DNA from 2 places in the Pantoea sp. LMR881 genome. Region 2 is predicted to be linked to the other one. Evidence: predicted binding sites of a transcription regulator. Region 2 holds the regulator's gene; the other holds the start of a gene.
The links. The regulator ArgR, encoded in region 2, controls arginine synthesis, uptake and breakdown. The targets are predictions, from matches to a motif close to ANTGAATAAAAATACANT.
Positions count from the first base shown of each region.

Region 1: the regulator ArgR is predicted to act here: its motif matches at 3,115-3,132, upstream of rraB (ribonuclease E inhibitor RraB).

Region 1 is NZ_JAPVOK010000002.1:1,800,742-1,806,467, reverse strand. Features, by position in the region: gene ridA (2-iminobutanoate/2-iminopropanoate deaminase) at 1-327, opposite strand, end outside; gene pyrI (aspartate carbamoyltransferase regulatory subunit) at 401-865, opposite strand; gene pyrB (aspartate carbamoyltransferase) at 878-1,813, opposite strand; gene O3W44_RS10335 (hypothetical protein) at 1,806-1,997, opposite strand; partial or broken gene argF (ornithine carbamoyltransferase) at 2,084-3,090, opposite strand; gene rraB (ribonuclease E inhibitor RraB) at 3,253-3,669, shown strand; gene miaE (tRNA isopentenyl-2-thiomethyl-A-37 hydroxylase MiaE) at 3,726-4,487, shown strand; partial or broken gene O3W44_RS10315 (GNAT family N-acetyltransferase) at 4,562-5,067, opposite strand; gene O3W44_RS10310 (valine--tRNA ligase) at 5,148-5,726, opposite strand, start outside.
Region 2 is NZ_JAPVOK010000002.1:2,712,576-2,718,301, forward strand. Features, by position in the region: gene aaeB (p-hydroxybenzoic acid efflux pump subunit AaeB) at 1-191, shown strand, start outside; partial or broken gene O3W44_RS14635 (NAD-dependent succinate-semialdehyde dehydrogenase) at 303-1,756, shown strand; gene O3W44_RS14640 (barstar family protein) at 1,813-2,082, shown strand; gene yhcN (peroxide/acid stress response protein YhcN) at 2,139-2,402, opposite strand; gene O3W44_RS14650 (YdgH/BhsA/McbA-like domain containing protein) at 2,515-2,787, opposite strand; gene argR (transcriptional regulator ArgR) at 3,278-3,748, opposite strand; gene mdh (malate dehydrogenase) at 4,293-5,231, shown strand; gene mscM (miniconductance mechanosensitive channel MscM) at 5,273-5,726, opposite strand, start outside.

The DNA.
Region 1 (5,726 bases), 910 kb from region 2:
TTCCACACACGAACGCGCCGGGAAGCTGGCGTCGTGCTCGGTAAAAAAGGCTTCATAGGTCGCATTCACGGTAGCGAAGTCATTCAAATCCTTCACGAACACGGTGGTTTTTACAATGTCGCCGACTTTCAGACCAGCCGCTTCAACAATCGCCTTCACATTTTCCAGAGACTGACGCGCCTGCGCTGATACGTCATCTGCGACTGCACCCGTGGCAGGATTAACCGGGATCTGACCAGAGGTAATAATCATGCTGCCAAGGTCAACGCCCTGGACGTAAGGGCCGATTGCAGCGGGTGCTTTTTCCGTACTGATTTCGCGAGACATTTTAGCTCCTGAGTTTTGGCACGAAGGCGGCACTACGCCGCCGAAAAAATCATTATAAAGGTGACAAGAGTGATTACCAGTGACCAAGCACCACGTGGCGTGCGAACTCTTTCTCGCAATATTTACACTTCAGATGCACATCATCAGCGCGCTGTTTTACCGCAAAGCTGGAGAACACCGGTTCACTGCGGCTGATGCAGTTGCTGTTCGGGCAGGTCAGGATACGTTCGATACGTTCCGGCAGCGTTGGGGCAATTTTTGCGACCACTTCATACTCATCAATGCGGTTCACTGTGGCGTGTGGTGCATAGACCGCCAGCTGATTAACCTGATCGTCAGTAAGAAAAGTGTTCTCAATTTTGATCAGATCTTTGCGGCCCATTTCACCCGACGGCAGGTTTAAACCAATAGTGATGCGCTGTTCCGTTTCAGTCAGGCGGAACAGAGACAATAGCTTAAAGCCAACGTGCGCGGGAATGTGGTCGATGACCGTGCCGCGTTTGATTGCTTCGACCTGTAACTTATTATCGTGAGTCATCGTGATTGCTCCTTACAGGGCGAGTTCGCTGTTGAGGACTAATGCCAGCAGAGCCTGGCGCGCATAGATGCCGTTACCGGCCTGTTGGAAATACCAGGCGTAGGGCGTTTTGTCGACATCGGTGGTGATTTCGTCAATACGAGGCAGCGGGTGCAGCACTTTCATGTTGTCACGCGCACCGGCCAGATCGGCAGCGCGTAAGATAAACTGCGCTTTCACATTGGCATATTCAGAGGGGTCGAGACGCTCTTTCTGTACGCGCGTCATGTAGAGAATATCCAGCTCCGGCATCACCTCTTCAAAGCTGTCATGGCGTGACCAGGCGATATTCTGCTCGTCTAACATGTCGGTGATATAGGCCGGCATTGCCAGCGCATCGGGCGCGATAAAGAAGAAGCGGTTGCCATCAAACTTAGCCAGCGCCTGCGTCAGTGAGTGCACGGTGCGGCCATATTTCAAATCACCCACCATCGCCACGTTGAGATGATCGAGGCGACTTTGTGTTTCGCGAATGGTAAACAGATCGAGCAGCGTTTGGGTCGGATGCTGATTCGCGCCATCACCGGCGTTCAGAATCGGGATACCGCCAGAAAATTCCGTTGCCAGACGCGCTGCGCCTTCTTGCGGATGGCGCATCACAATCGCATCCACATAAGTGCTAATGACGGAAAGGGTGTCAGCCAGGGTTTCGCCTTTTTTACCCAGCGAGGTATTGCTGCCGTCGGCAAACCCCACCACAGAGGCACCGAGACGATGGATAGCGGTTTCAAATGACAGACGTGTACGGGTCGAGGCCTCAAAGAAACAGCTTGCGATAACGTTGTGTTTCAGTAGCTCCGGCTGCGGGTTGGCTTTGAGCTGCGCGGCGGTATGCAGCACCAGCTCAAGCTCGTCACGGCTGAGATCGTTAATTGAAATAATGTGCTTGCGATATAGCGGGTTAGCCATAGCTCTCTCCTCTGCGCGGCCGGATGACAGGCAAAAAAAGCCCCTGCATAAGGGGCTTTTTTAAGATCGGGTCGATGACGGAAAGAAACACGCCGCCTGCATTCAGGCGAGATTGAGCGTCAAATTGTCCGCTGCACTGTTGCATGTTTCCTCCGGCAAATTGTGGCGCATTATACGCATCCATTAATTTGCTTCAAGGATAAATCGCACGCAAGGAAAACGTTTGCGCCTGCGCTCATAGTATCTGCAACCTGATGAATAACGGTTAAATTAACGCTGACCCAGCGTGGCGACCATTACCGCTTTAATGGTGTGCATGCGATTTTCAGCCTGGTCAAACACAATGCTGTGTGAGGATTCAAATACCTCGTTACTGACTTCCATACCGTTATGCAAACCGTACTGTTCCGCCATCTGACGACCCAGCGTGGTTTGATCATCGTGGAAAGCGGGCAGGCAGTGCAGGAACTTCACCTCAGGGTTGCCGGTCTGCGCCAGCATCGCGCTGTTGACCTGATAGCCGCGCAGTAACGCGATGCGTTCTTCCCAGACCGCTTTGTCTTCGCCCATCGATACCCAAACATCGGTATAGATGAAGTCGGCATCTTTTACGCCTTCAGCAATATTTTCGGTCAGGGTAATTTTAGCGTGGGTTTGCTCCCCTGCCTGACGGCAATGCGCAACCAGCTCCTCTTCTGGCCAGCAGCCTTTTGGCGCCACCAGACGCAGATCCAGGCCTGTCAGCGCCGCGGCTTCCAACATGCTGTTACCCATGTTGTTACGTGCATCACCGACATAGACCAGCGTCATCTCATTCAGCTTTTTAGCGGGCAGATGTTCCTGCATCGTGAGCAAGTCGGCGAGCAGCTGAGTCGGGTGAAACTCCGTGGTTAAACCGTTCCAGACCGGTACGCCAGCATGCTCAGCCAGAGTTTCAACCAGCGGCTGGCCGTAACCGCGATACTGAATGCCGTCATACATGCGGCCCAGCACGCGCGCGGTATCTTTCATCGACTCTTTATGACCAATCTGGCTGCCACTTGGGCCAAGATACGTCACGTTAGCGCCCTGATCGTAAGCGGCAACTTCGAAAGAGCATCGTGTACGGGTCGAGTCTTTTTCGAAGATGAGCGCAATGTTTTTGCCTTTCAGATACTGCGTTTCGCTCGCATTTTTTTAGCACGTTTTAATTCAGCAGAAAGGGTCAGTAAATAATCGATTTCGGCAGGGGAAAAATCCATCAGCCTAAGGAAATGGCGTTGATAAAGCTGACTCATACAGCACTCCATGTAACCATACTAAATGAATTAAAATTCAATCTAACCGTATGAATATGCATTTTCAACCCCAGCGCGAATAAACTTTTCGTTTTGTGTAGTGGCGCGCCGGGCAGTGTGGGAAAATAATTGTTTATTGCCGAACTCAGAGAGGACATCGCCATGGCATATGAAGCATTGTTGGAAGAGCAGCGTGAAGAGACGCGCCTGATCATTGAAGAGCTGCTGGAGGATGGCAGCGATCCCGACGCGCTCTATACCATTGAGCATCATCTCTCCTGCAACAACTTCGATTCGCTGGAAAAAGCGGCGGTTGATGCCTTTAAGCTGGGTTACGAAGTGACCGAGCCGGAAGAGCTGGAGCTGGAAGATGGCAGTACGGTGATGTGCGTCGATATCCTCAGCGAAGCCGCGCTGAACCCGGAACTGATTGACGCGCAGGTTGAACAACTGGTGAATCTGGCCGGTAAATACAATGTCGATTACGACGGCTGGGGAACCTATTTTGAAGACCCCGACGCTGAAGATGAAGACGATGGCGAAGCCATTGACGATGAGGATGATGGCATCCGCCACTAATTTAGCAGGCGGAGCATGCTCCGCCTTTCTCTCTTTTCCAGTCACGTTTTAATTCGATGAACTACGCACTTTTACTTGAACCTGTCCTTCAGTTCCTTCGCTGCCGTACCCCACAAGCCTGGATTGACGAGGCGCGCAAGCCGGAAAACCTGACGCTGTTACTGACCGATCATTTGGTCTGTGAGCTAAAAGCAGCGCAAACCGCTGTCTGGCTGATCCGCAAATATGTGGCTGACAAGCCGAGCGGCGACGCCATTCTGGCCTGGCTGAAGCCGTATGAAAATTTCATCTTCCGTGAGGATGGTGACAGCAATTTTATCAACGCGCACAAGAACCTGACCAAAAGCATCATTGTTCGTAATGAACTGCCGTGGGCGGATGATCTGGTCGAAAAAATGGTGTTGTTGATTAAAGAAGAGCTGCACCATTTTTATCAGGTTTGGGAAATTATGCAGTCACGCGGGCTGGTTTACCAAAAAATCACCTCCAGCCGCTACGCCAAATCGCTGCTGCGCGAAGTGACCACGCATGAGCCGGATACGCTGGTGGATAAACTGATTTGTGGTGCCTATATCGAAGCGCGATCCTGCGAACGTTTTGCCAGCCTGGCGCCTTATCTGGACAGTGAGCTGGAGAAATTTTATATCTCGCTGCTGCGTTCGGAAGCGCGCCACTATCAGGATTACTTAGCACTGGCTGCGCAGATTTCGCCGAAGGATATCGCACCGCGTGTAAAGGCGATTGGAGAAACAGAAAGGCAGTTAATCACTGAACCCGATAACGAGCTGCGTTTCCACAGCGGCGTCCCGGCTTTTTAATCTCTTCTGTGGCCATGCATGATGTTCTCCCCCTAAACGGGGAGAAACGGGAAAAAGAGATGGCGAGCATTCTCTCAGAGAGCTTTTAACATCCGTACTTCACAGTCGTTATGTCCGGTGCAGCCCATCGCGTTGTCTGTCAGCTCAAAACCCAGCGATTCGTAGAGTTTAACCGCGCGCGTCAGGCTGGCTGTGGTTTCCAGATAGCAGCGACGAAAGCCCCGCTGGCGCGCATGTTCCATTGCACACATCGCCAGTTCACGCGCTAAACCCAGCCCGCGCACTTCCGGCAGGAAATACATTTTTGCAGTTCACAAATATCGGGGGCGCTACAGGCCAAAGGAGCGACACCGCCACCGCCCATGACCTTGCCCTGATATTCAATAATCCAGTAGGCGCTGTGTTCCGCGCGGTACAGCTCAAACAGCCGATCGAGGTCAGGATCGGAAACGGTATAACCTTTATCGGCAGTTAGCCCAAACTCTGCGGAAACATCGCGGATAACCTGTGCAATATGCGGATTGTCGGCAGCAGCGATTGGGCGCACGATAAGATCGTGTCGCGTTGCGGTAGTCTTCATTATCTTTTCCAAATCTTTCTCAAATAAATGAAAAAAGCCGGGCTAGCCCGGCTTGATAATTAAGCGATCAGACTAAACGTTTACAATGCCGCAATCACGCCTTGCTGTTCAATCAGTTTTGCTTTCGATTGCTCCAGATCGGCCATGCGCTCACGCTCTTTCACTACCACCGCTTCCGGGGCGCGGGAAACAAAGCCTTCGTTCGCCAGCTTAACCTGAATCTTATCGATTTCTACGTCCAGCTTAACCAGCTCTTTCGCCAGACGCTCCAGTTCAGCGGCTTTATCCACTAAATCTGCCATCGGAATTAACAGCTCAGCGCCTTCCACGATTTTGGTGACGGAAACCGGGCCTTTCTCGCCCGCAGGCAGAACGGTCAGGCTCGCCAGACGCGCCAGGCGCGACAGGAAGTTGCGGTTGTCTTCAACGCGACGCAGCGCAGCCGGTGACGCATCGCGCAGCAGAACATCCAGTGGCTTGCTCGGCGCAATGTTCATTTCAGCACGAATGTTACGCACCGCCACGATCGCCTGTTTCATCCAGTCGATGTCCGCTTTTGCCTCGGCATCCTCTTTCGCCGCCTCATACTGCGGGAAAGGCTGCAGCATGATGGTGTCGTCGCTGATGTTTTTCAGCACTTTCACACGCTGCCAGATGGT
Region 2 (5,726 bases):
ATACCGCCGATCGCGTGATTTCTGCCGGTAGCGATGAGAAACGCCGTTACTATTTTGAGCGGTTGCTGAAAGAGTTAGCGATTTATCAGGAGAAGCTGGCGCATTACGAGGCACCAGCGAGCGTCACCGAGCCGGTGAAGCGGCTGGCAACAATGTTAGACAAGTATCAAAACACCCTTATCCAAATCTGAAACCAGCCGCTGCCTTCCGCAGCGGCTGACACAATCCCATCTCGTCACAAAACCTGTCGTTTTTGCCAACTATACTTTCTTCATGGAAAGCGAAACTCACAGGAGCGATCAATGAATTCTTCATTACAAGACAGCGAACTGTTTCAAACGGGTTTTCTGGCGGGTGGCCAGTGGCAGACCACAACAGCGACGTTTGATGTAACCAATCCGGCCACGGGTGAGGTTATCGCGCAGGTGGCGAAAGCGGGTAAAGCTGAGACGGAAAAGGCCATTGCTGCCGCTGCGGCTGCTTTTCCGGCCTGGCGTGCGCAAACCGCCAAAGCGCGTGCTGAGATCCTTAATCGCTGGTATCAGCTAATGATTGAAAACAAACGCTGGCTCGGTCAACTCATGACGGCTGAACAGGGCAAGCCGTTGAAAGAAGCCGAAGGTGAAGTGGAATATGCCGCCAGCTTCATTCAGTGGTTCGCGGAACAGGCCAAACGTGCCAATGGTGAAATCATTCCTCCGGCAAAAACTGGCTCGCGCATTCTGGCGACACGTGAACCCATTGGTGTCGTGGCAGCGATTACGCCGTGGAATTTTCCCATGGCGATGCTGACGCGCAAACTTGGCCCGGCGTTAGCCGCAGGATGTACTGGCATCATCAAGCCTGCCAACAACACACCACTGAGTGCATTCGCTTTACTGGCGCTGGCAAAAAAAGCGGGCGTGCCCGACGGCGTACTGAATGCAGTCGCGGGTGATACGCATGCGATCAGCGATGCGATTATGGCCAGTAAAGAGGTGCGAAAAATTTCTTTCACCGGTTCGACTGAAGTCGGCAAATTGTTGATGCGCAACGCGGCTGAAACAATGAAGAAAGTGTCGATGGAACTGGGGGGAACGCGCCTTACATTGTGTTTGAGGATGCTGATATTGATGCAGCCGTGCAGGGTGCGATTGCCAACAAGTTCCGCAATGCCGGGCAGGTATGCGTTAGCGTAAACCGCTTCTTTATCCACAATGCGGTTTACGATCGCTTTGTGAATCAACTCGCCGCGGAAGTGAAAAAGCTCAAAGTCGGAAACGGCATGGAAGAGGGCGTGGTTGTCGGCCCGCTGATCGAACCCTCAGCGGTCGAAAAAGTTGAGCAACATGTTAAAGATGCGCTCGGCAAAGGGGGAAAAGTGCTGACGGGAGGCGGTCGTCATGAGCTGGGCGGTAACTTCTGGCAGCCAACCGTGATTGCCGATGTGAATGAAAGCATGCAGTTAGCGCGAGAGGAGACCTTTGGCCCGGTTGCAGCCTGCTTCCGTTTCGATGATGAAGATGAGGTCATTCGACGCGCTAACGATACCGAATATGGCCTTGCCGCTTATTTTTATACTCAAAATTTACAGCGCGTATTTCGCGTTTCCGCCGCGCTGGAAAGCGGCATGATTGGTATCAACGAATGCGCAGTCTCTACAGAGCTGGCTCCGTTCGGTGGCGTAAAAGAATCGGGCCTGGGACGTGAAGGATCGGTACTTGGCATGGAAGAGTATCTGGAGATCAAAACGCTGCACCTTGGCGGCCTGAGCTAGTTTCACATCACCGGGCGGCGAATGTCGCCCACCGTTGGAGGATGGGAGCGGTCCGCATGAAAACCGAGCGTTTTGACTTCAATGAGATTGTTGATCAGGCGCATTTCTTTCGCCAGTTCAGCGAGCGTTTTGCCATAGAAGACAGGCGTATATGCGATCTGGATGGCTTATGGGATGTGGTCACCAGCGCAACGCTACCGATGCCGCTGGAAATTGAATTCGTGAATTTGGGAAAAGGGCAAAAAAGGCGCTACGGCGCACTGATTTTATTATTTGATGAAGCAGAAGAGGAGCTGGAGGGCCAGTTCCATTTCAACGTGAAATAAATTAAAAAGGGCCCCGGAGAGCGGGGCCAAAGGGTTCGTCAAAAATTGACGAGGAATTATTTATAGAGTTCTGCAGTGATGTGATAGTTATCGCCGGTACGCGCTTCAATCACTTTATAGGCACTGGCACCTTGTGCATCGGCTTTCTGTGAAAGCTGAGCACGATAATCCATTGGCGCACCTGCAGTACCGCTAATGGTTATGGTACCCGCAGGCTGCATGTTTTGTGCTTGCTCACCGGTAACCAGTTGGGCAGCGGAGGCACCAAAAGCGATAACGGAAAGTAAGCTAACGGTAGCGATGGTTGTTTTGATTTTCATAGTTTATCTCCTCATTACAATCAACAACCTGCGGCGTTAAAAAAGAGAGCGGGTCGTCGATTTCTTCAGGCATTTTTCAAACGCCGGATGGGTTAATCTTTATTTCAGCTAATTATTTATACAGCTCAGCAGTGACGTGATAAGTGTCGTCCTGATTGTTCTCAATAATGCGATAGTGGCTTGCGCCCTGTGCATCTGCTTTCTGCGACAGTACCTGGCGGACGTTGGTCTGGTCGCCGTCACGGCCACTCACGCTGATGGTTTGGTTCATTGATTGCAGGTTCATATCCTGTGCCTGCTGATTTGAAATCAGGCTGGCAGCGTTAACGCCAAATGACAGGGCAGAAAGCATACTCAGGGTGGCGATAGTTGATTTAATGTTCATGAATATTTTCCTCGTCGTTGGTTTTTCTCTTTTTATTGATGTGATTTGCATCACGAAAAGAAGTATAGAACTAATAACGTCAGAAATTAATACTCTGCTAATAATGTTTTTTTGTGATTCTTTATCCTTATGGCAACTTTTAATAACCATGAGTTATAAAAACCGATGAATAAGTGAGCATAAGTGGTTAATTTCATGTTAAAACAGTAATATGCGTCACTTTATCCTTTTGTGCGAAAAATCATGGTCGATAAGGCTGTGGTTTAATTTGAAAGCAGGAAGAGACACTAATTGTCAGGTGTAAAGCAGCGTAAAGTAGCGAGAGAGGTTATCACGATTAAAAGGTCTGACCCATTTTTCAGGCAACAAAAACGGGACAATCAGCGCACGTATGCACTGTTTTAATAATTAAAACAAAAAATTAATGTTGTAGGGATGGTGCGAGACAGGACGTAACCGGCAGGTTAACTGCCGGTAGACAAAGCGATATTTAAAGCTCTTGTTCGAATAACACCAGAATGGCGTCGTGGAGTTGCTTAACCGTAAAGGCGCGCGCAGGGGTAATGAAGATAGTGTCATCGCCCGCAATGGTGCCAAGAATCCCTTCTGATTTTCCTAACGAATCAAGTAAACGTGCAATAAGCTGCGCTGCGCCAGGGCTGGTATGAATGACCACTAAGGCATCGTTATAATCGATATCTAACACTAAATTCTTGAGCGGGCTGGTGGTTGTCGGCACGCCCAGTTCGGCCGGAAGGCAGTAAACCATCTCCATTTTGGCGTTACGTGTGCGTACCGCGCCAAATTTAGTCAGCATACGAGAAACCTTTGACTGGTTGATGTTCTCGAAGCCTTCCTCTTGCAGCGCCTGCACAATTTCCCCTTGGGAACTAAATTTTTCTTCTTTTAATAGAGCTTTAAAAGCTTTGATCAAATCGTCTTGTTTTGATGGGTTTCGCATAGGCTACCAATAAAAATAGGGAATAACCGGGATTCAGCCCACGGCAGAGCGAGGATTATGCATATAAATGAATTTTTATGCAATTGGTTGGTAAGTGAACAGCATGAATCGGTTAGCGGGCGGGGATAATAACAAAAAAATGTGACCGGGCCAAAAGGCTCCTTAAGCAGGCAAACAGACAATGGTTGCAGAGTTGTTATACTATGGGTGATGTAGCAACAGATAACGATTACGGCCGTTCTCTGTCTGCCCTCGGCAAAGTTGTCGGTCATTCAGGTTATATCCGGCATGCTTCAGGCTGCTAAGCAATTGACTGCGCACCTTTTTCCGCACTGAGTAAACTCATCGGGATCATGTGTCTGTCATCTGCCTGCACCCTGAAACATCAAGGTAAGTAGATGATTAGTCAGTTATGAATCCGGAAATTAAGTGCGCAAGCACGTAGAATGAGTGCGGATACTCGTCATCGCCTGAGCAGTTGATTAAGGTCTGACACAGATGGAATTTCGGCTCTTCTCTGCCCCACCTTAATAAGGAGTTAAGAATGAAAGTTGCCGTTCTCGGTGCCGCGGGTGGCATAGGCCAGGCGCTCGCACTTTTACTCAAAACGCAGCTTCCTGCGGGTTCAGAACTGTCCCTCTACGATATTGCACCGGTTACGCCGGGCGTTGCAGTTGATCTCAGCCATATTCCCACTGCTGTAAAAATTCAAGGATTTAGCGGTGAAGATGCTACACCTGCACTACAGGGTGCGGATGTGGTGCTGATGTCTGCTGGCGTCGCGCGTAAGCCAGGCATGGACCGTGCCGACCTGTTCAATGTCAATGCCGGCATCGTGCGTAACCTGATCGATCAGGTGGCACAGACAGCGCCTAAGGCCCTGATTGGTGTGATTACTAACCCGGTCAACACCACCGTGGCCATTGCCGCTGAAGTCCTGAAAAAACACGGCGTGTATGATAAAAACCGGCTGTTTGGCGTGACGACGCTGGATATTATTCGTGCCAACACCTTTGTGTCGGAGCTAAAAGGCAAATCGCCAGGTGAAATTGAAGTGCCGGTAGTCGGTGGGCATTCAGGTGTGACTATTTTGCCGCTGCTGTCACAGGTCAATGATGTCAGCTTCAGCGATCAGGAAATCGCAGATTTAACCCGGCGCATTCAAAATGCGGGCACTGAAGTGGTTGAAGCCAAAGCCGGTGGCGGCTCAGCGACACTCTCTATGGGACAAGCAGCAGCGCGATTTGGCTTATCGCTCGTGCGGGCGCTTAAGGGTGAAGAGAACATAGTGGAATGTGCTTATGTTGAGGGCGACGGTGAGTATGCGCGTTTCTTCTCACAACCTTTGCTGCTGGGTAAAAGCGGTATCGTTGAGCGCAGGCCTTTAGGCAACTTAAGCCGTTACGAACAGCAGGCGCTTGACGGCATGTTAGAAACCCTGAAAAAAGATATCGAGCAGGGCGAAGCGTTCGTTAAGCAGTAACCAGTCGTTAAAACGCCCGGACCAGCCGGGCGTTTTTTTGCCTATAAGCCGCCAGATTTAAAGGTTCGTGCAGCAGGCGCACCATTGCTGGCAGGCATCTTTTTGCCCAGCGTTTCCATACGCACCTGAAATGGCGGGAAGGGCATTTCAATGCCGTGTTGCTCAAAGCCTTTCAGAATCAGTTGGTGCAGTTCATGTCGCAATGGCATGCGATGCCCCATCTCTGCGGCATGAATACGCAGCTCGAACAACTGGATACCCTGTTGTAGATCGACCAGGAATATTTCTGGCGGCGGCATATCCAGCACATAGCTACAGCGTTCAGCCGCCTGCTTCAGTATGTTCGTCACTTCTTCGCTGTTCACTTTGGCAGGCGCCGGGATCGTCAGAACCACACGCGTGACCGAATCTGACAGCGACCAGTTAACGAACTGCTCAGTGATAAAGGCCTTATTCGGCACAATAATCTCTTTGCGGTCCCAGTCGGTGATGGTG